4 regions of the Erwinia sp. INIA01 genome follow, and region 1 is predicted to be linked to each of the others. Evidence: predicted binding sites of a transcription regulator. Region 1 holds the regulator's gene; each other region holds the start of a gene.

Region 1 (6,046 bases):
GCATGCCGGTAAAGCGCGCGACATCCTGAATGCCGCAGCGGCTGAAGGGGTGATGGTGTTGGTAGCCGGTACGGACGTGATGCGCTTTGCACCATCGCTGGTTATCGATCCTGCGGATATTACCGAAGGGATGAAGCGCTTTGCGGCAGCGGTAGAAAAAGTTTTAGGCTAGGGCGACTTGCGTAAACGCCGGGACAGCCAGCGGCCCTGATGCGGGCGCTGGCTCCAGGTCAGTGACGAGATAGTGTGCATGGTGCTGAGGTGGCCGAGAATACGCTTCACGTGCCGTTCCAGGATGGTCACCGGCCCCTGATGAAAATCTTCCGGCGCTTCCAGTACGTTGCTGTCTGAGCTGGGTCCATCATATTCCAGGCGCTGCTGGCAGCGTTGCAGTGCGATTTCGCACGACTGCAAATAGCGCTGTGCCAGTGATTCCGTGAGCATGGTGTGCTCGCGCGCCAGAATCGTCATGGCATTAATGTGTTCGACAATAAACTGGCTGTGGGTCACCCACAGCTGCATATCCTTCAGATAGCTGGCATTAAAGTTTGGTTCCTGCATCGCCTGATGCAGTGAGTTAAACAGCGCGTTGTGGGCCTGATTGACCCGCATCCTCTGCCAGGCCAGTTTTGCCGGTTCCTGTTCCTGTCCCAGCAAAAGCTGCAGTGCTTCCTGATAGGCTTCCAGCGCATCGTGGGCATTCTGCCTTAACAGCCCGCTCTGCCACTGCGGCCACAGCCAGATCATCCCACCAAAGGCAATCAGACAGCCAATTAGCGTATCCATCAGGCGCGGTATCAGCAGCTGCACACCGTTGAGCGACAGCAGTTGCAGCGTGAATACTGTGGTAATGGTAAAGCCGATCGTGGCCCAGCCATAGAATTTACGGATAAACAGATTACCGATTAGCGTCAGGGCCAGCATAACCAGCAGCATCACCGATTCCGGTGCGTGCAGGCGCAGCATAACGGCGGCAATGACCAGTCCGGCCAGGGTTCCCATTGCCCGGTGCTGAATGCGAACCCGAGTGGCACCGTAACCATTGAGGCTGACGAACATGACCGTCATCAGTATCCAGTAGGGCTTGGGCAGATTAAAAAACAGCGCCAGCGAGCTGGCAAAGGCAAGCATCACTCCATAGCGTGCGGCGCTGCGCAGGCCCGGAGATTTCAACGACAGGTAGCTCTTCAGCGCCGGGATCAGCGGTAACCGGCGCTGACGATCCGCCATCAGATCGCGTCGATACAGCGGCCGCTGGGTGCGGAGCACACGGGCGATGCGGCTGAAATGGTAATAGCAGAAATTCCCCACCGGATTTTCTTTATTCTGCCGGGAGATTTTCTCCAGTGCCTGCAATGGTTTATCCATGGTGAAACGTTCAGGATAGCGATGATAGAGAATGTCATCGGCCAGCACTCGCAGCCGGGCAGCAATGGTTTGTGCATTCCAGCGGATCACCGCTTCGGCGTGGCTCTGTTCCACCAGCTTTTGCACTTCTTCCGGCTGATGCAGGCTGACGGAAATGTGTTCCTGTAGATCCAGTGCCACCTGAAAGGCCCGCGTTAGCCGCTGATAGTGGTTATCCTGGCTGGCGGCCAGCATATACATCTGCTGATAGCAGGTATTAATTAAATCCACCGCTTTCTGCTGGCGTGCCAGCAGCGGCGGGAGGGCCGTCTGCGGGTCGGTCAGCCGGGTCAGCAGCGTATATTTCGCCTCGCAGTAGTCGGCCAGCTCGCGATACAGCAGGCTAAGCGTTTCACGCATCGGCTGCTCTTTCCACAGGCGGAACCACAGCCAGTTAAACAGCCCGTACCAGATGGTACCGAGAATATAGAGCAGCGGCGGTTGCCAGAGGGGAACTCTTCCGGCAAGGCTGAGGGTAAAAATGGCGGCAATGAGCGAGGCGGGCAGCAGACGGCCATGCAGTGGACTGATTTCCGCAGTGACGCCCAGCATCAGTGCCATCACCAGCATGATGATCGGCAGCGGTACGCCCTGTTCCCCGGCATACAGGATCATAAAGCTACAGAAGGCAAACAGGCTGCCGCCGATAATCAGGCGCTTGAAAAAACGTTTATGGGGAGTATCAAGACCGGCGTTGTTACAGCAGGCGGGAACCAATGAGAAGAGTAAACCCTGTCGAAGATCGCCTAACAGCCAGCCAACGGCTATCGGCAAGCACAGCACCAGCGTTTGCCGCAGTGCATAGTTCACTTCAGGGTGATAGATGATTCTCCGCCACATGCCCAATACCACAGAAAAAAAGGCGCGACCAGAGTGTCGCGCCACAGATCCACAACCGCTTAGCGCGTACCGTAAACCACGATAGTTTTACCGTGCGCGGAAATCAGGTTTTGATCTTCCAGCATTTTCAAAATACGCCCCACGGTTTCACGAGAACAGCCAACGATCTGGCCGATCTCCTGGCGGGTGATCTTGATCTGCATGCCATCCGGGTGGGTCATGGCATCCGGCTGTTTGGCCAGATTAAGCAGGGTTTGTGCAATACGACCGGTTACGTCAAGGAAGGCGAGGTTACCCACCTTCTCAGAAGTGACCTGCAGACGGCGTGCCATCTGCGAAGAAAGACGCATCAGAATGTCAGGGTTAACCTGAATCAACTGGCGGAATTTTTTATAGGAGATTTCAGCTACTTCACAGGCACTTTTAGCGCGCACCCACGCGCTTCGCTCCTGGCCCTCTTCGAAAAGGCCCAGTTCGCCAATAAAGTCGCCCTGATTGAGGTAGGAAAGAATCATTTCTTTGCCTTCTTCATCCTTGATCAGCACCGCTACTGCGCCTTTGACGATGTAGTAGAGGGTTTCTGCCTTTTCACCCTGATGGATCAAGGTGCTTTTGGATGGATATTTGTGAATATGGCAATGTGACAGGAACCATTCGAGGGTTGGGTCTGTTTGCGGTTTGCCGAGAACCATTCGCTGTTATCCTCTTATTGTAATCGTGCCTAAATATACCCTTTTATCACTCAGGTTGCAGAAATGTTAACTGCTTTTTGAAATATTTCGGGTACACAGGGAAGGAGTTCCCTGTCAGGCGCTTCCCATAGGAAAATCAAACGGGCCATACCGTTAAGAGTCTGGCTCATCCTGTTGTCCCGTTTTCACCATGCATTGCAATGCCAGAATAATAATACAGCACCGTTTGTAGCACAGCTTGACCTGGCTGTCTTGTGTTGTGTCATGTTGTCTCGCTTCAGCATAGTGAGAAAAGGAGCGGCTGTCGTTTTTATTGTCTGGAGAGGGATCTGTAAGCCTGCTGTACGAGGGCCGTTTTGGCACGGTTCGCCACAGATCTTGCACTGATTTGTGTTTTTATCACCCTATTCACCCTACCCATGAAATGCGTTTTCTGCGGCTGTTGGCCCGGTCATTGACCGGGTGAACACGAGTGACGGATGGGGTGACTGGCTTCACTGCCCGGTAGTCGGCTCTGGCTGCTTTTTCACCGTTACAGGAGTAACTATGAAATCTCAAACCGCGTCACTGATTAAAGATATCACCCCACGAGTACTGCAATGGCGTCGACATATTCATGAGCATGCCGAGCTCTCTTTTCATGAGCAAAAAACTGCGGATTACGTCGCCAGCGAGCTTCAGCAATGGGGTGCATTAACCCTTAGCCGTCCCTCACCTAACAGCGTGCTGGCGGAGCTAAAAGGGGCGCGCCCCGGCCCATGCATAGCGCTACGTGCTGATATGGATGCGCTGCCGATCCATGAGCTGAACCAGGAGCCTTTTACCTCGCGTAATGCGGGCGTCATGCATGCCTGTGGTCACGATGCGCATACGGCCATGCTGATGGGAGCGGCCTGGGTACTGTGCCAGCTGCAACAACAGATTGCCGGAACCGTGAGATTTATTTTTCAGCATGCGGAAGAGGTGCCGCCGGGTGGGGCACAGGAACTGGTTTCTCTGGGTGTGCTTAATGGGGTTTCGATGATTTTTGGTCTGCACGTGATGCCGGCTTTTCCTACCGGTACCGTCAGTTTCACCGAAGGTGTTTTTAGCGCGGCCAGTGATAATTTCGATCTGATTCTGCAGGGGAAAGGCTCGCATGCTGCTCTGCCGCATACGGCGTGCGATCCCGTGGTGTTAGGTGCCGGGGTTGTTCAGGAGCTGCAGCAAATCATTTCACGCAGGCTTGACCCTAACGAGGGTGCCGTGCTCAGTATTGCCAGTTTTCTGGCCGACGGGGGCTACAACGTTATTCCGGATGTGGCACATCTCAGAGGCACCCTGCGCACGCTGAGTGAAAATACGCGCACTGAAATCCCAAAAATGATGGAACAGATGCTCGGCGGCATGACGGCGGCGGTTGGGGCCAGCTACAAGCTGGAATGGACAAAGGGTTACACGCTGGGCTTCAACCACCCGGATGCCTGTCGTTTCGCCGCAAAAAATGTGGTGGATACGCTGGGCGCCGACGCGTTGAAAATAATGCCGCATCCCATGTTTGGCTGTGAAGATTTTTCAGCCTACCAGCAGGTTATCCCCGGATGCTTCTTGTTTATCGGTTCGGGCAACGAGGAAAAAGGCACCTGCTGGAGCTTGCATAATCCGCACTTCCGCCTTGATGAAGATGTTCTGCCAATTGGCGTGCAGCTGCACATTGGTTTTATCCATCAGCAGCTTATGTCATCGTCGCGATGACCATCCGATTAGCTGATTTTTTTCCCTTCGATCAGTCGCTTAACCAGTGGGCCCATAATCAGTTCCATCGCCAGGCCCATTTTTCCGCCCGGCACCACCAGGGTTTTAATATGGGAGATAAATGAGCCCTGAATCATGGTAAGCAGATAGGGAAAATCGATATCTTCCAGCCCCTGGAAGTGAATAACCACAAAACTCTCGTCCAGTGACGGGATGCCACGGGCGGCGAAGGGGTTGGAGGTATCTACGGTCGGAACGCGCTGGAAGTTCAGGTGGGTGCGGGAAAACTGTGGCGTGATGTAGTTGATGTAATCTTCCATTGAACGCACCACCGAATCCATCACCGCTTCGCGCGAATGGCCGCGCTCGCTGGTATCGCGCACCAGTTTCTGTATCCACTCAAGGTTGACGATAGGCACTACGCCAACCAGCAGATCGACGTTTTCCGCCACGTTATTCTGCGGGGTGAGTACGCCGCCGTGCAGACCCTCATAGAACAGCACGTCGGTGGGTTCAGGCAGCGGCTGCCATGGGGTAAAGGTCCCGGGCACCTGATTCCAGGGCACCGCCTCATCGTAGGTATGCAGGTATTTGCGTGATTTGCCTTTACCCGTGCGCCCATACTCAATAAAGGTTTGCTCCAGCAGTCCGAAGTCGTTGGCTTCCGGGCCAAAGTAGCTGATGTGTTTACCCAGATCGCGCGCTTTACGGATGGCCATATCCATCTCCGGGCGGGTGAAGCGATGGAAGCTGTCTCCCTCGACCTCCGCTGCCCTCAGGTTAAGCTGCTGGAATATTTTCCGGAAGGCAACGCTGGTGGTGGTCGTTCCTGCACCGCTGGAGCCGGTGACGGCGATAACCGGGTGTTTGGCTGACATGGTAAACAACTCCCTGAGAGATAGGCGGACGGATCATTCCTAACATGTTTATCGGTGCAAAGTCATCCTCGCCGCGTGGCGACCGGGAAAATTATCCTCAGCCGTTAAACTGCCCGCGAGGCATGATGTTGACGGTTTCATGCAGCTCTGACCACACCAGCACCGCGTCTCCGCTGGCCAGCTGGCGGCGAACGTCTTTCACTTTTTGTTCCAGCGATCGTTCCTGCTCACCGTAGTCGGTTCCCTCGCGCAGAACAAAGGATTCAATCAGGTTATCAAGCGTTTCAGAGTCGAGATCTTTCCAGGGAATAATCATCAGGGTTCCAGCCAGGTTGAAAGCCATTGCGGTATACGCTGTTCCAGCCACATTTGCGGCTGGCGTAGCGTTCCGCCTACAAAACCAACGTGTCCACCGTAGCGGGTCAGCTGATACTCAATATTGTGCGGCAGCAGGGCCGGATCGGGGATCACCTCAGCGGTCATAAAGGGATCGTC
Region 2 (6,046 bases), on a different contig from region 1:
TTCACCGGCCTGCTTACCACCTGCGCGGTTGTCAGAAGCGATATGGCTGACAACCTTGCCCTGCGTCGCGACGCGGTCAAGCGTGATCACCGGGATGTTCGCCTGGTTAGCCATTTTCACCGCATTGCCCACCGCATCGGAATCGGTTGGGTTAATCAGCATAACCTTGGTGCCGCGAACGGTCAGGTCCTGCACGTTCGCCAGCTCTTTCGCCGGGTTATTCTGTGAATCCAGCACCACCAGGTTATAGCCCAGCTTATCGGCTTCTTTCTGCGCCCCATCTTTCAGCGAGACAAAGAAGGGATTGTTCAGCGTGGATACCACCAGCGCGATAGTGTCTTTTGCCAGCGCATTGGTGCTCAGGGTAGCGCCTAACAGTAAAGCCAGTGCAGTCAGTTTTTTCATGTTCTTAATCCTGTAGGGTAATCAGTTATTTACTGCTTTTGTTGTCTACCAGCACCGCCAGTAAAATCACTACAGCTTTGACGATCATTTGGTAGTAAGAAGAGACACCGAGCAGGTTCAGCCCGTTGTTGAGGAAACCAAGGATCAGCGCACCGATCAGCGTTCCCATAATACGTCCTTTGCCACCAGCGAGGCTGGTCCCGCCGAGTACAACGGCCGCAATCGCATCCAGCTCATAGCCGGTTCCCGCCGTTGGCTGTGCGGAAGAAAGACGCGCGACTTCAATGGTTCCGGCCAGCGCAGCCAGCATGCCGCACAATGCATAAACGGTGATTTTTACCCGATTCACGCTGATGCCTGAAAGGCGGGTCGCCGCTTCGTTACCGCCAAGCGCATAGATGTAACGACCCAGACGGGTGTGATGCAGCATGTACCATGCGGCAAAGAAGACAATTGCCATCAGCCAGACCGGCGTTGGGATACCCAGCGGGCGGCCAATACCGAACCAGCCGAACAGATCCGCATTGTCGCTAAAGCCGGTATTCACCGGGCTGCCGTTGGTGTACACCATGGTCACCCCGCGCAGCAGCAGCATCATCACCAGCGTGGCGATAAACGCCTGAACCTTGCCTTTCGCGACAATCGTACCGGTAATACCGCCGATCAGGGCGCCCAGCGCCAGCGAAGCGGCAACCGCCACCAGCGCATTCACTTCCAGGCCAACGATCGATGCCGCCACCGCGCCGGTCAGCGCCAGCAGCGAACCGACGGACAGATCGATGCCCGAGGTCAGGATAACCAACGTCATCCCCACGGCCATAATGGCGTTAACCGAGGTCTGTTGCAGAATATTGAACAGGTTCGCCACGGTGAAAAAGTTCGGGCTCATGCTGGAGACAATGGCGATCAGCACCAGCAGTGCAATCAGCGATTTCTGTTCAAGCAGCCATGCCTTACTGATCAGGCGGCGTGAAGGGATTGTTTGCGTACTCATAGTTATGCCAGCTCCGCGCTGTATTGTTTGCCTACTGCCGCCGCCATCAGAATTTCCTGCGAGGCGTGTTCAATCGGGAAGTCACCGCTCAGGCGACCTTCGTGCATCACCAGCACGCGGTCGCTCATACCCAGCACTTCCGGCATTTCAGAAGAGACGAGGATGATGCTCAGCCCCTCTTCTTTAAACTGGTTAATTAGCTGATAAATCTCTTTCTTCGCGCCAACGTCCACGCCGCGAGTCGGTTCATCCAGGATCAGCACCTTAGGCCGGGTCATCAGGCCACGGGCAATAGCCACCTTCTGCTGATTCCCGCCGGAAAGCAGGCCGATCGGCTGATTCATCGAAGGGGTTTTAACGTTAAACAGCTTGATAAAGTCCCCGACGGCCAGCTGCTCTTCACCGTGCTTCAGACGACCGCCGGTATGGCTGAAATACTTCAGGGCGGTCAGCGACATGTTCTCTTTTACCGACATCCCCAGCACCAGACCATCGCGCTTGCGGTCCTCAGAGATATAGACGATACCGTTGAGCAGCCCTTCTTCTGGCGAACGCGCTACTACCGCTTTGCCGTCCAGAGTTACGGTTCCGGCTGAACGCGGCAGTGCGCCGTACAGCACTTTCATTAATTCGGTACGGCCAGCGCCCATCAAGCCCGCCACGCCAAGGATCTCTCCTTTACGCAGAGTAAAGCTGACATCGTCAACGCCGGAACCGCTCAGGTTTTCCACCTTCAGGCGAATATCACCCGGTGCTTTGTCCAGGCGCGGATACTGCTCTTCGAGCTTGCGACCGACCATCATTTCGATCAGCGACTCTTCGCTTAACGAGTTAACCTCCCGCTCGGCAATAAACTGACCGTCGCGGAAAATAGTCACGTCATCGCAGATCTCAAAAATCTCTTTCATGCGGTGGGAGATATACACAATGCCGCAGCCCTGCGCTTTCAGCTCGTTGATCACGCGAAACAGCGAGGCGGTTTCCGTATCGGTCAGCGCATCCGTTGGCTCGTCCATAATGATGACTTTAGATTCAAAGCTCAGCACTTTGGCAATCTCAACCATCTGCTGATCGCCGATCGACAGATCGCCTACCAGCTTGTGGCTGCTGAACCGCAGATTCAGGCGTTTCAGCAACGCGTCCGCCTTCTCGTACATCGCTTTCCACTGAATACGGCCAAAGCGATTAACGAACTCGCGACCGAGGAAAATATTCTCCGCAATACTGAGCTGCGGGATCAGGTTAAGTTCCTGGTGGATAATGCCGATACCCGCTTCCTGCGACGCCTTCGGCCCGTTGAACGTTGTTTCTTTACCCAACCACTCAAAGCTACCGGCATCACGAGCGTAGATCCCGGTCAGGACTTTCATCATGGTGGATTTACCTGCACCGTTCTCCCCCACCAGCGCCATGACGCGGCCAGGATAAACGGCAAGTGCAGCCCCCGACAGCGCTTTCACGCCAGGGAAGGATTTCTCAATGCCTTTCAGTTGCAGTAAAGGTTGCATAACGGCCTCAGAAGGTCACGCCAGCGTTAAGGATGATATTCGCATACGGAGAACACTCCCCGCTGCGAATAACAGCCTTACTACGTTGTGTTTGTTGTTTGAACTGTTCGTGACTGATATAGCTGATACTAATGGTATTACCCTGGTGTTGTTGCAAGGATTTAAGCAGAGCGATCAGTTCACTGTGGAGCTGCGGATTGTGCTGCAAAATCTCCTCCGCAAGGATGGCGCTCTCAACCTGCATTTCTTCAGTGACCGTTTTGGTTACCTGCAAAAAACTGGGAATACCGTGAGTCAGCGCAAGATCGATGCGCTGCGGGCCATGCGGGACAGGCAGGCCAGCATCGCCGATGGTCAGGCTATCAGTATGTCCCAGGCGGGAAACCACGGACGAAATATCAGAATTCAGTAAGGTGCCTTTTTTCATCTTTCACTCCAGAGCGAAACGTTTCGCTGACTGCAGTTTAAGCAACGGCCAGGGGAAAACAATCGCCAGATCGTGAAAATGTGATCGCCATCGAAACGTTTCGCTGTCGTTGCACGAAGATGAATTTACGGGGTCAAAGGGGCTTCAGAAAGAAAGTTGGGGGGATTTTGATATGAATGATTGCCTTGCGGAACAGCGCGAGATAATCCTCCAGAAAACAGCGTTTTCCGCCGATGCTGGAAGAATAGTTTATCGCTCGCGCTACCGGGAATGAGTCAGCCTTACTGACTGAGTTTTCTGATCTGCTTCACATCCAGCTCAAGGGAGTTAAAGTCTTTATCCAACTTGCCCTGAAGTTCGACATTATCTTTAGGGCCGACGGTCTGGCCTTCCCAGCGCTTGTGGTCAATCTCTACCGTCATAGTGCCGGTGGCATCGCGAAACAGATAGTCTTCATCACCGATACGCTTCTCGATATTACCGCGCATCGTTACCCAGGCGTCGTCTTTCATATCCTGCGCCTGTTTTACGGTCACCATCGTACCATTTGGCCCGCTAAAGCCCCCTTTCTGAACGACGGAGGTCGGCGCATTCGGGTCGACAAAGCCGCCTCCCTGTACGGCCAGAACCGGGGTAGAAATCAGGGCGGTAATCGCCAGTAATGCAGCTGTTTTTTTCATGTTCATCTTTATCACCTTTCTTCCTGAACGGAGGCAGCGTTCCACTGCCGGAGGGTCTCTGAAAGTGATTAAAACAAACGCTTCTTAACAGGATCTTAAGGAACATCAGCTGATGAGTTTATTTCTGTTTATTGCGTAAATTCAGGCAATTTCGCCGATCGTCCCTGTACAAGCGGCATCCTCATTCCGTATAAAACCGCTAACAGCCAAGGATAAGCCGATGAGAATTTTACTGATTGAAGACGACCGCCTGATTGGCGACGGGATAAAAGCCGGACTGGGCAAGCTGGGGTTTAGCGTTGACTGGTTTACTGAGGGAAATGATGGCCTGCTCGCCCTCAGCGCAGCACCCTACGATGCCGTGGTGCTGGACCTCAGCCTGCCGGGGATCGATGGCCTGGAGATCCTGCGCCAGTGGCGCCAGGAGGGCCGCGATGAGCCGGTGCTGATCCTGACCGCCCGCGATGCCCTTGAGCAACGGGTCGATGGCCTGCAGCAGGGGGCCGACGACTATCTGTGCAAGCCTTTTGCCCTCACCGAAGTGGCGGCACGGCTGCAGGCGCTGATCCGTCGACGCCACGGCCAGCTACAGCCCATATTGCAGCACGGCAGGGTGATGATGGAACCGGCTTCCCACAGCGTCACCCTGGACGGTAAGCCGCTGGAACTGAAAGCGCGCGAGCTGGCACTGCTGGAGCTGTTTCTGCTCAACCCTGGCCGGGTATTAACCCGCGCCCGGCTGGAAGAAAAGCTCTACGGCTGGGATGAAGATGTCTCAAGCAATGCGGTTGAGGTGCATATCCACCACCTGCGCAAAAAACTCGGCAGTGAATTTATCCGTACCGTTCACGGCGTTGGCTACACGCTGGGGGCATTATGAAAAAAAGAAGCCTGCGGCTGCGGCTGACTGTCGGTTTTCTACTACTGAGTATTCTGTGCTGGGGAGCGGCCGCGGTGGGTGGCTGGTGGCAAACGCGGCACAACATTAACCAGCTGTTCGATACCCAGCAGATGCTGTTTGCTAAACGACTGGCGGCGATTAATCCTGAACGACTGAGTAACGATCCTCTCACCCTGCCAAAAACTAAAAAGCTGCTGCGCCATCATCGCGGCGATCAGGAAGATGATGCGCTGGCCTTCGCCGTGTTCAGCCGCGAAGGGAAAATGCTGCTCAATGACGGTGATAATGGCAAAGATTTCCCCTTTAGCTATCAGCGTGACGGCTTTACCGACGGCAGATTAAAAGATGATGACGATATGTGGCGGCTGGTGTGGCTCACCACGGCGGACGGCCGCTATATCGTGGCAGTGGGCCAGGAGTGGGAATACCGCGATGATATGACCCGCGATCTGGTACACGCCAGTCTCAGCCCCTGGCTGCTGGCGCTGCCGGTGATGCTGCTACTGATGCTTTGGCTGGTCAGCCACGAACTTAAACCCCTCAAGTACATCGCGCAACAGCTCCGCCAGCGAGCGGCGGATGATGCCGCACCGCTCGAAGCTGAGCGCGTCCCACAGGAAGTTCGTCCCCTGCTGGACGAGCTTAACCAGCTGTTTGCCCGCATCGGTGCAATGCTGCTGCGCGAGCGGCGCTTTACCTCCGATGCCGCCCACGAACTGCGCAGCCCGCTGGCGGCGCTGAAGGTCCAGACCGAAGTGGCACAGCTGGCCCACGACGATACCGCTGCGCTCAGCCACGCACTGAGTAATCTGGATATCGGTATCGAGCGCGCCACGCGGCTGGTGGATCAGTTGCTGATCCTCTCGCGGCTGGATAATGGCCAGGATCTGCAAAAACAGTCGCTGGAAATGCAGTCTCTATTGCAGCAGGCCGTGGTCGAGCACTATGAACAGGCGCGGGAAAAAGGAATCGATCTCAGTCTGGATGCACCGGAAGAACCGCTCAGGCGGCTGGCAAACCCGCTGCTGCTGGCTCTGCTGGTGCGCAATCTGCTGGATAACGCTATCCGCTATGCGCCAGAGGGTAGCCAGGTGGCACTGGCGCTAACGGAGAACAGCCTGACGATAAGCG
Region 3 (6,046 bases), on a different contig from region 1:
GTGCGCGTCTGCACATCCTGAGCGTGATGGAACAGGCTATCAGCACCCCGCGCGGCGATATCTCTCAGTTCGCACCGCGTATCCACACCATTAAGATCAGCGTTGATAAGATCAAAGACGTGATCGGTAAAGGTGGTTCTGTTATCCGTGCGCTGACCGAAGAAACCGGTACGACCATCGAAATCGAAGATGATGGTACGGTTAAGATTGCTGCAACCGACGGCGAAAAAGCGAAATTCGCAATTCGTCGTATTGAAGAAATCACCGCAGAGATCGAAGTTGGTCGCATCTACAACGGTAAAGTGACGCGTATCGTCGACTTCGGTGCCTTCGTGGCTATCGGCGGCGGTAAAGAAGGTCTGGTACACATTTCTCAGATCGCTGACAAGCGCGTTGAGAAAGTGACCGACTATCTGCAGATGGGTCAGGAAGTACCGGTCAAGGTACTGGAAGTTGACCGTCAGGGTCGCGTGCGTCTGAGCATCAAAGAAGCCAGCGAACAGGCTCAGCCTGAAGCTGCAGCTCCTGCGGCACCAGAAGCAGAATAAAGCACCACCATTGAGCTCTCCGTCGTATGGCGGAGAGCTGTTTCATCGCAGGGTTGGACCCCTGTATGCGGCAGGCGGATGACAGGATGATCATCCCAATGTTTGTTTGTGGGAGTGGGAAATGAAGCCATTTTTGCGCTGGTGTTTCGTTGCGACAGCTTTAACGCTGGCAGGATGCAGCAACACCAATTGGCGTGAGAACGAAATTTTGGCAGTTCCGCTGCAGCCTACGCTGCAACAGGAAGTCATTCTTGCTCGCATGGAACAAATTCTTGCCAGTCGGTCATTGACCGATGATGAACGCGCACAGCTGTTATATGAGCGCGGAGTGTTGTATGATAGTTTAGGTTTGAGAGCACTGGCGCGGAATGACTTTTCTCAGGCGCTATCTATCAGACCGGATATGCCCGAAGTATTCAACTACTTAGGCATATATTTAACGCAGGCAGGCAACTTTGATGCTGCCTATGAAGCGTTTGATTCTGTACTTGAGCTTGATCCAACTTACAATTATGCGCACTTAAATCGCGGTATCGCCCTTTACTACGGCGGAAGATTTAAATTAGCGCAAGATGATCTGCAGGCGTTTTATCAAGACGATCCTAACGATCCCTTCCGCAGCCTGTGGCTGTATCTCACTGAACGTGAGATCGACGCAGAACAGGCCAAAGTATCGCTGAAGCAGCGTTACGACAAAGCGGTAAAGGACCAATGGGGATGGAATATTGTCGAGTTCTACCTGGGCGACATCAGCGAAAAAACGCTGACGGAGCGCCTCCAGGCGGACGCAACGGATAACACTTCGCTCGCTGAACATCTCAGTGAAACCAACTTCTATTTAGGTAAGTACTACCTAAGTCTGGGGGAGAAGGACAACGCAGAAGCGTTGTTCAAGCTGACGGTCGCTAACAACGTTCATAACTTCGTTGAGCACCGATATGCATTGTTGGAGCTGGCGCTACTCGGCCAGACACAAGACGATTTATCAGAATCCGACCAGCAATAGCTGACGAACTTTTATTGCCTGAACTTTGAAAAGTCATCATCTTCGCGGATGAGGGCATTTTTGTTTGTCGAAACCACTAATTTGAGCCGGTTCACACTTTTTGATGAAAATGACTGAAAATTTTCACGACGAGTTATGTAGACTGGCCGCCGAAATCTACGAGGCACGTGTACTACATGACTGATATTCAAACCACTTTTTCTGACCTTGGCCTGAACGCTGATATCCTTGAAGCACTGAACGGTATGGGCTACGTGAAGCCTTCCCCAATCCAGGCTGAGTGTATTCCTCACCTGCTGGCGGGCCGTGACGTTCTGGGTATGGCACAGACCGGGAGTGGTAAAACTGCGGCATTCTCCCTGCCGCTGCTGAACAACATTGACCCAACTGTTAAAGCACCACAGATTCTGGTGCTGGCACCGACCCGCGAACTGGCGGTTCAGGTTGCCGAAGCCGTAACCGAATTCTCTAAACACATGCGTGGTCTTAACGTTGTGGCCCTGTACGGCGGCCAGCGTTATGACGTGCAGTTGCGTGCTCTGCGCCAGGGACCTCAGGTTGTTGTTGGTACTCCAGGCCGTCTGCTGGACCACCTGAAGCGTGGCACTCTGGACCTGTCTAACCTGCGTGGTCTGGTACTGGACGAAGCAGATGAAATGCTGCGTATGGGCTTCATCGAAGACGTTGAAACCATCATGGCGCAGATCCCAGACGGTCATCAGACCGCGCTGTTCTCTGCAACCATGCCGGAAGCCATTCGCCGTATCACTAAGCGTTTCATGAAAGATCCACAGGAAGTGCGCATTCAGTCAAGCCTGACTACGCGTCCTGACATCAGCCAGAGCTACTGGACTGCCTATGGCCGTAAAACTGATGCACTCACTCGCTTCCTGGAAGCGGAAGACTTCGACGCTGCAATCATCTTCGTGCGTACCAAAAACGCAACGCTGGAAGTGGCTGAAGCGCTGGAGCGCAGCGGTTACAACAGTGCAGCGCTGAACGGTGACATGAATCAGGCTCTGCGTGAGCAGACTCTGGAGCGTCTGAAAGATGGCCGTCTGGACATTCTGATTGCGACCGACGTTGCGGCTCGTGGCCTGGACGTTGAGCGTATCAGCCTGGTGGTTAACTACGACATCCCTATGGATGCCGAGTCTTACGTCCACCGTATCGGTCGTACCGGCCGTGCTGGCCGTGCTGGTCGTGCACTGCTGTTCGTTGAGAACCGCGAGCGTCGTCTGCTGCGTAACATCGAACGCACCATGAAGCTGACCATCCCTGAAGTGGATCTGCCTAACGCAGAACTGCTGGGTGAACGTCGTCTGGCTAAGTTCGCAGCAAAAGTACAGCAGCAGCTGGAAAGCAGCGATCTGGATCAGTACCGCGCACTGCTGGCTAAACTGCAGCCTGCTGAAGAGCTGGACATCGAAACTCTGGCCGCAGCCCTGCTGAAAATGGCCCAGGGCGAACGTCCTCTGATCGTTCCTGCTGATGCTCCACAGCGCCCACGTCGTGAATTCCGTGAGCGTGACGATCGTCGCGGTGACCGTCCAGAGCGTGGTCCACGTGAAGCACGCGGTGAGCGCGACGGTGACCGTCCGCGTCGTGAGCGTCGTGATGTTGGTGATATGGAAGTGTACCGTATTGAAGTTGGCCGTGATGATGGTGTTGAAGTTCGTCATATCGTTGGCGCGATCGCTAACGAAGGCGATATCAGCAGCCGTTACATCGGTAACATCAAGCTGTTCGGTACTCACTCTACTATCGAACTGCCAAAAGGCATGCCGGGCGAAGTGCTTCAGCACTTTACTCGTACGCGTATTCTGAACAAACCAATGAATATGCAGTTGATTGGCGATGCACAGCCACGCAGCGATCGCGGCGGTGAGCGTCGTCCGGGCGGCCCAGGCCGTGGTGGTTTCGGCGGTGGCGAGCGTCGTGAAGGCGGTCGTGGTGGTGAAGGCGGTCGTCGCTTCAGCAACGAGCGCAGCGGTGAACGTCGCCCGGGCGGCTTCAACCGTGACGGTGGCAACCGTGGTCCACGTCGTGAAGAAGGCGGCAGCGCGCCAGCCCGTCGTCGTGATGCATAATCACTGATGCCAAATAAAAAACCAGCCTGCGGGCTGGTTTTTTTATGTCTGCAATTCGTGAAAAATTACAAAGAGTTCCGTACCTGCATGGCCAACTCAAAGGAGTAGAGGCGTGCCTCGGGATCGAAAATCTGCCCGTTAACCATAATTTCATCCGCCTGAGTCTCACGCATCAGGTTTGCCAGCCCCTGACGTACCTTCTCTTTATCACCCACGATCGACATACTCAGCGCCTGCTGCACGCCGTATTGCTCGGAAGACGACCACAAACTATCAATATTTTCCACCGGCGGCGGCAGCGGACCAGGTTGACCCCGGCGCAGGTTAATGAACTGCTGCTGCATTGAGGTAAACAGGAACCGGGCATCGCGCTCGCTGTCGGCGGCAACGATATTGATACACACCATGGCATAAGGTTGTGACAGACGTGCCGACGGTTTAAAGTTTTCGCGGTACAGATGCAGCGCCTGCATCAGCATATCCGGAGCAAAGTGTGAGGCGAATGCAAACGGCAGACCCAACTGGGCCGCCAGCTGTGCGCTGTAAAGGCTGGAGCCCAGCAGCCACACCGGAATATTTAATCCCAGTCCCGGCACTGGCTGTACCGCCGGTGCATCGTTCCCGGCCGCATCGAACCAGCTAATCATTTCAGCCACATCGGCAGGGAAATTATCCACATGTCCGCCCATATGACGGCGTAGCGCCATCATCGTGCGCTGATCGGAGCCCGGCGCGCGGCCAAGTCCCAGGTCAATACGGCCCGGATACAGTGATTCCAGCGTGCCGAACTGTTCGGCAATCACCAGCGGGGAGTGGTTTGGTAGCATCACGCCGCCGGAGCCAAGCCGCAGGGTTTGCGTATTCGCCGCCAGATACCCAATCAGCACCGAGGTCGCCGCGCTGGCAATACCGGTCATGTTGTGGTGCTCAGCCAGCCAGTAGCGGTGATAGCCCAGCTTCTCGGACTGCCTGGCCAGAGCCAGCGAATTGTGAAACGCCTCGCGCGGGGAAGCACCAAGCGGAATAGGGGCAAGATCGAGTACCGAAAGCGGTACCGTTTTTTTCTCAGACATAGATGCTCACTTATTCTCAGATTCCGACTCATACATCGTGCAAGGCTACGATATATGTTTGCCAAACGATTGTCCGTTTGCAGCACTTTGTAAAAGATTTAACCGCCCACGATCTTCGTGCGGGTGTCTGTGAATGCGTTATACCGCTAAAAGTGGTTTTACGGTAAGAAACCTTAAATCAGCGATCGTATATTCCTTCAATATGGACCATTTTTATGCAAAGGAAAGCACAATGGCTGGCTGGTCGTTTCCCCATTTATTGATAAAAAACGGGGAAATTTCATGAAGAAAACGGCATTTTTTACCCTTCTGCTGATCGTTCTGGCAGTTGCTTTGACCATTTTGATTCGTGCACACAATCATTATTTGCTGTTACAGGGCGAAGTTGACGCTACGGAAGTTATTGTCTCTTCCAAAGCTCGCGGCCGCGTAGTCGAAAAACTGGTTCGTCGTGGTGATGATGTGGTTATCGGGCAACCTCTTATCCGGCTTGAAGCTCCCGAACTTATCGCCCAGTTGAAAGCCGCTGAAGCGGCTCGCGAGCAGGCACAGCAGATACTCAACCTTTCCCTTGACGGCACCCGCGAAGAGACGATCCGTAATTTACGTGCTCAGTTCGAACAGTCCCGTGCCGACTATCTTAATGCCGAGGCAACCTGGCAGCGTGACCTCTCTGTAGCAAAGCAGGGCTATATTTCCGCCCAGGACCTGGATAATGCCCGCAGAAGCCGCGACAGCGCCCGGCAGCAGATGCTGGCTGCACAGGCGAATCTCGATCAGGGTTTGCACGGCGATCGTGTTGAACAGCGTGCTGCCTATGTCGCCCAGCTGCATCAGGCCGAACAGGATCTGCTGGAGATCAAGGCGCAAACCGATGAACTGCTGGTCAGAGCGCCGGTTGCAGGCGAAGTTGGCCCAATCCCTGCTGAACGAGGTGAATTACTCAATGCCGGTAGCCCGCTGATTACGCTTCTTGAATTACCCACGGCGTGGTTTGTGTTTGATTTGCGCGAGGACATTCTTGCGCACGTGCGCAAAGGCGATAAAGTCCTGCTGCGTGTGCCTGCGCTGAACAATCAGCAAATTGAGGCTGAAGTTCGCTACATCGCTCCGTTGGGTGACTATGCGACAAAACGCGCGACCCGTGCCACCGGTGACTTCGACCTGAAGACGTTTGAAGTTCGCCTGTATCCGTTAGCACCGGTAAAAGACTTACGTCAGGGAATGAGTGCGCTATGGCAATGGCAGGAATAAATCGCAGGCTTTGGGCCTTCCTGCGCGCTTTTCGTCATGAGATTCTGGTTGCCTGGCGTAAGCCGGTCGTTCACT
Region 4 (6,046 bases), on a different contig from region 1:
GGCGATACTCGGCCCCGGTTTCATAACGCTGTTGTTTGGTGTCGTAGCGGCGGTTCACCGCATACGGCTCGCTGTTGCCCTGCGGGTTGGACACCTCGCCTTCATGCTGGGCATAAGTATGTGCGCCGATTTCAACCAGCCCGGAGCGGGACATCTCGGCGATTTGCTGCCAGGTGGTGAAGCGATCGCGCGGCGTCATCAGCCCGCCAAAGTTCACCGGCTGCCCGGCGGGAGTATCGATCCAGCTGCCCACCGGGGCCAGCACCGCGTGCCAGCGGTACGCCTGCAACAGCGGCCAGACGCGGCGATAAAAGCTGCTGTAGCCATCGTCGAAGCTGAGCAGTACCGCTTTTTTCGGCAGCGGCTTGCCACCGGCTTTGGCGGTGAGGATCTCGTCCACCGACACCGGGTGGTAGCCGTTTTCCCGCAGCCAGGCGAACTGATCGTTCAGCGCGCTGCTGCGCACCGACAGGTAGCGCTGATCGGCGGACTCATCCTCCACGTCATGATAGGCGAGGACAATAAAGTGATTTTTCGGCCACGGCTTTTCCGCCGCTGACAGCTGGCGGTCAGCGGGAGAGAGAAAGCGCGGGCGCTCGGCCTGACTGCATCCGTTTAGCAGCAGCGCGACAGGCAACAATAGAAGAAGCATGAACAAACGCATCGTCTGATCCTCAGAATCGGTAGTTCATATCAAATGAAACAGAAAGGTTTTTCTCGCGGACGCCGTCATACGGGCGTTTATCCCACGTCAGCTTGACGCCGGTATCCAGCACGTCGTTCCAGCGAACCCGCTGGCCGTAGCTGACCGTGGTCACCGCGCCGCTGCCCTGCCCCTGCTGCCAGTAGGCACCGGCACCCACCTCAACCTGCTGGCTCCATTCGGTCTGATAGTGGCGATACATCAGGTGATCGAGGCTCAGCGCAGGCACCACCGCCAGAGCCCGCGACGGGCTGTAGTACGGCGTATCCGTTTTACTGTTGTGGCTGCCGCTGATATTCGGCGTGAAGTCGAGGGTATAGCGCGCGCCCGAGGTCAGCCGTTCCGAGCCGTCAACCGACCACTCAACGCGGTTGTTACCGTCCGAGAACCAGGACGGCGCGACGGAGACCTGCCATTCGCGGCGTTCGCTCTGCCGCCAGCGCGCCCAGAGATTACCGCCGTTGACGGTGATGCCGTTGCGCAGTGCCTGTAGCGGCGTTTCACGCATCAGCCGCTCCGCGCTGCCGCCGATGCGCCAGCTATCGCTAAAATCGTGCCAGCCAGACAGCCGAGCACCGATTTTCTGCCCGCTGCCGTAGCGCTGGCCGTTCAGCTCCGCTTCCGCCCAGTTGTCGCGCGCGCGGTACTCCACACCGCCGCGCACGCTGCGGTTAATTCCCCGGCCTTCACTGAACTCGCTGTCGGCAAACGACAGGCCGGTGAAGACCCGCCAGTTCTCTTCGATGGGCGGACTGTAGAGCAGCGCGTCGAGGGAGAGATCGTTAGCGCCGCTGACCGGGCTGTCGGAGTTGATGCCGTGTTCACCCTGCACGCGCAGCTCGGCGTAGCGATGCACATCGCGCAGGCGATCGAGCCGCTGCGTGCTGCGGCTTTCCGGTTGGCGCGTGATCACGTCATCCGCCAGCAGGTCGGCCTGCCGCCACTCCTGCAGCTCCAGCGCGGTCAGCCCCTGCTGCGTTTCCAGCCCCAGACTGCGCGGCTCCATGCTCTCCACCCGCTTCAGTTCGGCTTCCGCCCGGCGCGGCCAGCCGCGGGTCAGCCACAGGCTGGCTACGTCGATCTGTAATCCCTGATTTCCCGGCGCGGTGCGCGCCAGATGTTCGGCCTGCTGCTGTGCCGCAGGCAAATCGTCATGCAGCAGTGACGACTGAACCTGCAACTGCTGCGCATCCAGCCAGTCGTCGTTAGGCACCCGTTCCGGTGAACCGAAAATATTGAGCAGATACGGGCTGGAGGCAACGAACCGATCGCTTTGCCGGCGTGCGGCATCGGGCTGCTCATCCTCGGCCAGTGCATAGAACAGATCGCTCTGTTCGGTGCGGCTGAGCGGACTGGATGAGGTTTCCGGCGACAGCGACTGATAGAGTGCCACCGCGCGATCCGGCTGGCGCAGCCAGAGGAAGGCGGCCGCCACCCAGCGGCGGGCATAGGTCGGGATCACCGCGCCTTCTGCCGTCAGCCGCTGGTACTCATCCACCGCTTCCTGCATCCGGCTGCGGGCCACCAGCGCACCCAATCTGTCGATGCGCGCCTGCTGATAGTCAGAATGAGCGGCAGGGTCGTGCTGCCAGGCCGCCAGCAGCGGCTGATAGTCAGCCAGCGCCCGATCGGCGACGGTAAAGCGCTCCGCTTCCGAGCGGCTGGGCGCAAAGGCAATACGTACTTTTTCCGCCGCGGCATCGCGCTGCAGTCTGCGCAGCTGCGCCGCATCGGGGCTTGTGTGCGCAGCCTGAAGCAGCGCCGGGCCGCTGACCCGATTGAGGGAGAGCGCATTCAGGTAGTTTTGTTCAATCTGCCGATCGCCCGCGAAGCGCAATTCAGCCTGGCTGGCGGAGTGTAGCGCATCCTCTTTTTTCCCGGCGGCAAACTGAACGTAGGAGAGATCGAGCCAGCGACGCGCGGTGGCAGCCTGTCCGACACGCTGCTGCGCCAGCGGCAGGGCTTGCGCACTGCGCCCGGCATCAGCCAGGGTCATCAGATAACCGCTGTACAAATCGTCGTTGCCCGGCTCGCGAACCAGCGCCCGCTGCCAGAGCGCCAGCGATGGCTGCCACTGGTGCAGATTGCGCAGCGAACCGGCCACCGCCTGCAGGCCACGAACCGGCAGCGTCACCTGCCGATCGTAACGCTGCCAGACGGCCACCACCTGACGATCGTTCCCGGCCCAGTTGGCAATCTGCAACCAGTCGGCTATTTCACCCGCACTCAGCGTTCGTCGTGCGGCTTCACCGTCGAAGAATTGCAGAGCAGGAGCATTGTTCCCCTCGCGAGCGGCAACGATCAGGGCGTCATAATTCTGCGCCGCTGCCAGCGATGGCAGGGTGCTGAATGTGAGTAATAACGCGACCGCTTTTTTCCGCTGGTGTGGGCGGCATTTCAACCTGGAAAAGCAACAAAATAACACGGCAACTCCTTATTATTTTACTTATCCGTACAGGTGTATTGTTGGATTTTTTATTTATTTAAATTATTAGAGCGACGGAATCCCCACCCAAAATCAGCTTTCGGGAGAATAGGCAGTCGTATCATTTGTGATCAAAATCCTACATATCATTGGCAATCTGTACAACTTTCCAGGCTTCAGATTCCTCTTAAACCGTTGTAATCCAGGCTTATTTTCTAAAATTCAATATCAATAAATTATTTATTTTCAAGCAATTACCAAACTCACCATACCAGTTGAAATAAGACTAATCCCGCGGGCTAACGCAATTTATAAAAAAGCTTTTGTTCAAAAAATGAAAAACTAAATTCCCATCAGACAAATTAATCAGTGCTGTCATGAATATTTAATCGGGAAAATGAAAACGACAAAACTCCAGTAATAGATGGATCTGATTTTCACCGCACGGCCTTAGTTGATTCACTGCCTTTATGCAAAGTGAAAAAGCCTTTTTCGATGGGCAAATTTAATCACCGTGATAAATTTCATTCCTTTTGATTAAGAAAAACCCGGCATACCGCATAACGACAGGGCGCTTTCCACGAGACAAAAAACTGTCATATCGTGCGTAAATTTCGTTCAACTTTTAAAAACCGATGATATAATGTGACCGTCGTCACACTTCCTTGACCTTTAATGTCAGTCCGGAAAGAGCCTACCTGGCAGCTCTTGTTCCGCTTTCGGTGATGCCGCTTCCAGTCTGTCAGGACCGATCATCGTGGAGTTAAACATGGGTACGATTACTGCCAGCGTTATGCTGATGAGATGGGAACTGCTGAGTGCAGTAATGATGTTTATCGCCAGCACGTTTAACGTGCAGTGCCGTAAAGCCAGCCGCAACGCCATGGCGTTCGTCTTTACCGGCATCGGTATTGGCATGTCGTGCTGGTTCGTCACCGGTCTGTTAGGGATTAGCCTGAGCATGGAAAATTTATACAACTTCTGGCATATCACTAAAGACGTGTTTATCAACGTTATGAGCCAGACGCCGCCGGACTGGCCGATGCCCTGATTTCCCGGCCCGATGAAGAACTCTTCATCGGGCAATGTTGTTTTCAGTTCCCCTTCACTTCCCTCTTCTTTGCTACTTTGTTAAAACCGCGTGGAATTACCTCAGGCTCTAAAATAACCCTCACCGCAATAATCCGAATAAGAGTTTATTTTAAATCCACAGGAATTTTCCTAATCGCATATCGTGAAATACTGATATAAAATAGCCGAACTACCTCAGCATTAATTAACTCCAGTTATTATCGCCATATTATAGTTAAGAAAGGTAATAGCATTTATGAGAAAGTCACGATATACGGCAGAACAAATCAGCAGAGCAATTAAAGATTCAGAAGAAGGTATTAAAGTTAAACAAATTTGTGAAAACCTCGGTATTTCTGAAGCGACCTTCTACAGTTGGAAAAAGAAGTACGCCGGATTAAATTCAGAACATGGAAGAAAAATCAAAGAATTAGAAGAGTCACTGCACAGCCTGTCGCGCGAACTGCAGCTGATTTCCTCCGATAAAGAACTGCTTCAGAGTATTGTGAAGAAATTCTTCACCACCGGCGATAAGCGCAAAGCGGTCACCTTTCTGCAGGATACCCACAACGTGGGAACCCGCCGCAGCTGCCGCCTGCTGAATATCAGCCGCAGCGTTTATCACTACCCTTGCACCTGTGACAGTCAGTAGTCTGCTGACAGCAGAAATTATTTATCACTCTTTAACATTAGCCACCGACCGGGCAAGTAATATGCGGTCGGTGCTAATGTTTTCGCTAAAGTTAACGCAGCATACTGTCTGATGATTATTCGTTCAGCGGCACAATCCGTGGCTGAGGCTTAATCCGCATCGCCACCACCACCCCGCTAATCAGGCAGATAATGCCGCAAAACGTCAGCAAAGGTGGCCACGCCTGGCGCAGGGCAAAGGTATAGGCCAGCCCGGCCAGCGTTTCAAATACGATTAACGGCCCGAGCAGCACCGCAGGCAGGCGCTGGCTGGCTTCATTCCAGCACAGCGTCCCCAGCCACGAGCACAGCAGCCCGATAGCCAGCATAAGCGCGATAAATACCCCCGGCTGTGGGCCAAACGGCAGACTAAACTCAGGCTGCGTCAGATGCAGCTGCCCCATCACCAGCAGATAGCCCAGCAGCGCCAGCGGCAGCGTTGCCAGCCCCTGCGCGGTTGCCCAGGTACCGGGGCGCAGCGTCGGATGCTGCCGCAGCCAGCGCGAGTTGCGCAGCGGATACCACGTCCAGCAGATAACCGCAGCCAGCGCCAGCGCGATACCGCTGAAATAGCGCCACGGGTCGAACTGCTGCCCGGCCCCGTTCATTTCAGCCACGTTAACGCAGGCCAGCCCGCAGACGATCAGCAGCAGTGCAGGAGCCAGGCTCCGCCAGCTGAGTCGGCCATCATCGCCGCCGTAAAACAGGTTAGCGCAGACCGCAATCACCACCGGCAGCGTGCCGATAATCATCGTGGAAACCGGTGCGCCGGTGCGCTGGATAGCCGTCGCCAGAAAGGCGTAGTAAAGCAGATTCCCCACCAGCGTCAGCTTAAACGCTTCCCGCCAGTCATCCCCCGTCAGACCGCGCAGGCGCTGGCGATCCTGCCAGGCCAGCGGCAGCGCAATCAGCCCGAAGGCCAGATAGCGTCCCATGGACTGCAGGGTTCCCGGATAGTCCGGAACCAGCAGCGGCCCGACAAAGATCAATCCCCACATCAGCCCCGCTCCGAGGGCAAATAAAATTCCCGCTAACATCGTTCACTCCAGATAGCACACAACAGCAATACCGTATTATGAGGGGGGATGGCGCGGCGGGGATTGTAGCAAATTGCGCTAACCGCTCTGGCGGACCTGCTTCTGATAGCGGGCGGGGGT

What was found. Region 1 encodes CRP, which controls carbon source genes, mostly activating them, when cyclic AMP is high. Its sites were predicted from a motif close to ATGTGANNNNNNTCACAT; they were not measured.
Region 2: a site for CRP is predicted at 3,413-3,430, ahead of rbsD (D-ribose pyranase). Genes of this name have one in related genera too.
Region 3: a site for CRP is predicted at 1,634-1,651, ahead of yrbN (protein YrbN). Genes of this name have one in related genera too.
Region 4: a site for CRP is predicted at 3,772-3,789, ahead of OMR58_RS02625 (YjcB family protein). Genes of this name have one in related genera too.

The regions. Positions count from the first base shown of each region.
Region 1 is NZ_JAPDNC010000003.1:537,550-543,595, forward strand. Features, by position in the region: gene argD (bifunctional acetylornithine/succinyldiaminopimelate transaminase) at 1-172, shown strand, start outside; gene OMR58_RS07915 (YccS/YhfK family putative transporter) at 169-2,247, opposite strand; gene crp (cAMP-activated global transcriptional regulator CRP) at 2,307-2,939, opposite strand; gene OMR58_RS07925 (amidohydrolase) at 3,486-4,673, shown strand; gene OMR58_RS07930 (phosphoribulokinase) at 4,682-5,551, opposite strand; gene OMR58_RS07935 (YheU family protein) at 5,649-5,867, opposite strand; gene OMR58_RS07940 (hydrolase) at 5,867-6,046, opposite strand, start outside.
Region 2 is NZ_JAPDNC010000008.1:4,581-10,626, forward strand. Features, by position in the region: gene rbsB (ribose ABC transporter substrate-binding protein RbsB) at 1-405, opposite strand, end outside; gene rbsC (ribose ABC transporter permease) at 431-1,399, opposite strand; gene rbsA (ribose ABC transporter ATP-binding protein RbsA) at 1,402-2,907, opposite strand; gene rbsD (D-ribose pyranase) at 2,915-3,334, opposite strand; gene OMR58_RS14870 (YgiW/YdeI family stress tolerance OB fold protein) at 3,616-4,014, opposite strand; gene qseB (quorum sensing response regulator transcription factor QseB) at 4,235-4,894, shown strand; gene qseC (quorum sensing histidine kinase QseC) at 4,891-6,046, shown strand, end outside.
Region 3 is NZ_JAPDNC010000013.1:91,526-97,571, forward strand. Features, by position in the region: gene pnp (polyribonucleotide nucleotidyltransferase) at 1-548, shown strand, start outside; gene nlpI (lipoprotein NlpI) at 670-1,554, shown strand; gene yrbN (protein YrbN) at 1,664-1,738, shown strand; gene OMR58_RS21175 (DEAD/DEAH family ATP-dependent RNA helicase) at 1,731-3,644, shown strand; gene OMR58_RS21180 (luciferase-like monooxygenase) at 3,710-4,717, opposite strand; gene OMR58_RS21185 (HlyD family secretion protein) at 5,000-5,971, shown strand; gene OMR58_RS21190 (ABC transporter permease) at 5,953-6,046, shown strand, end outside.
Region 4 is NZ_JAPDNC010000002.1:151,786-157,831, reverse strand. Features, by position in the region: gene pgaB (poly-beta-1,6-N-acetyl-D-glucosamine N-deacetylase PgaB) at 1-664, opposite strand, end outside; gene pgaA (poly-beta-1,6 N-acetyl-D-glucosamine export porin PgaA) at 675-3,128, opposite strand; gene OMR58_RS02625 (YjcB family protein) at 3,898-4,179, shown strand; gene OMR58_RS02620 (transposase) at 4,456-4,851, shown strand; gene OMR58_RS02615 (DMT family transporter) at 4,967-5,926, opposite strand; gene OMR58_RS02610 (AraC family transcriptional regulator) at 6,005-6,046, opposite strand, start outside.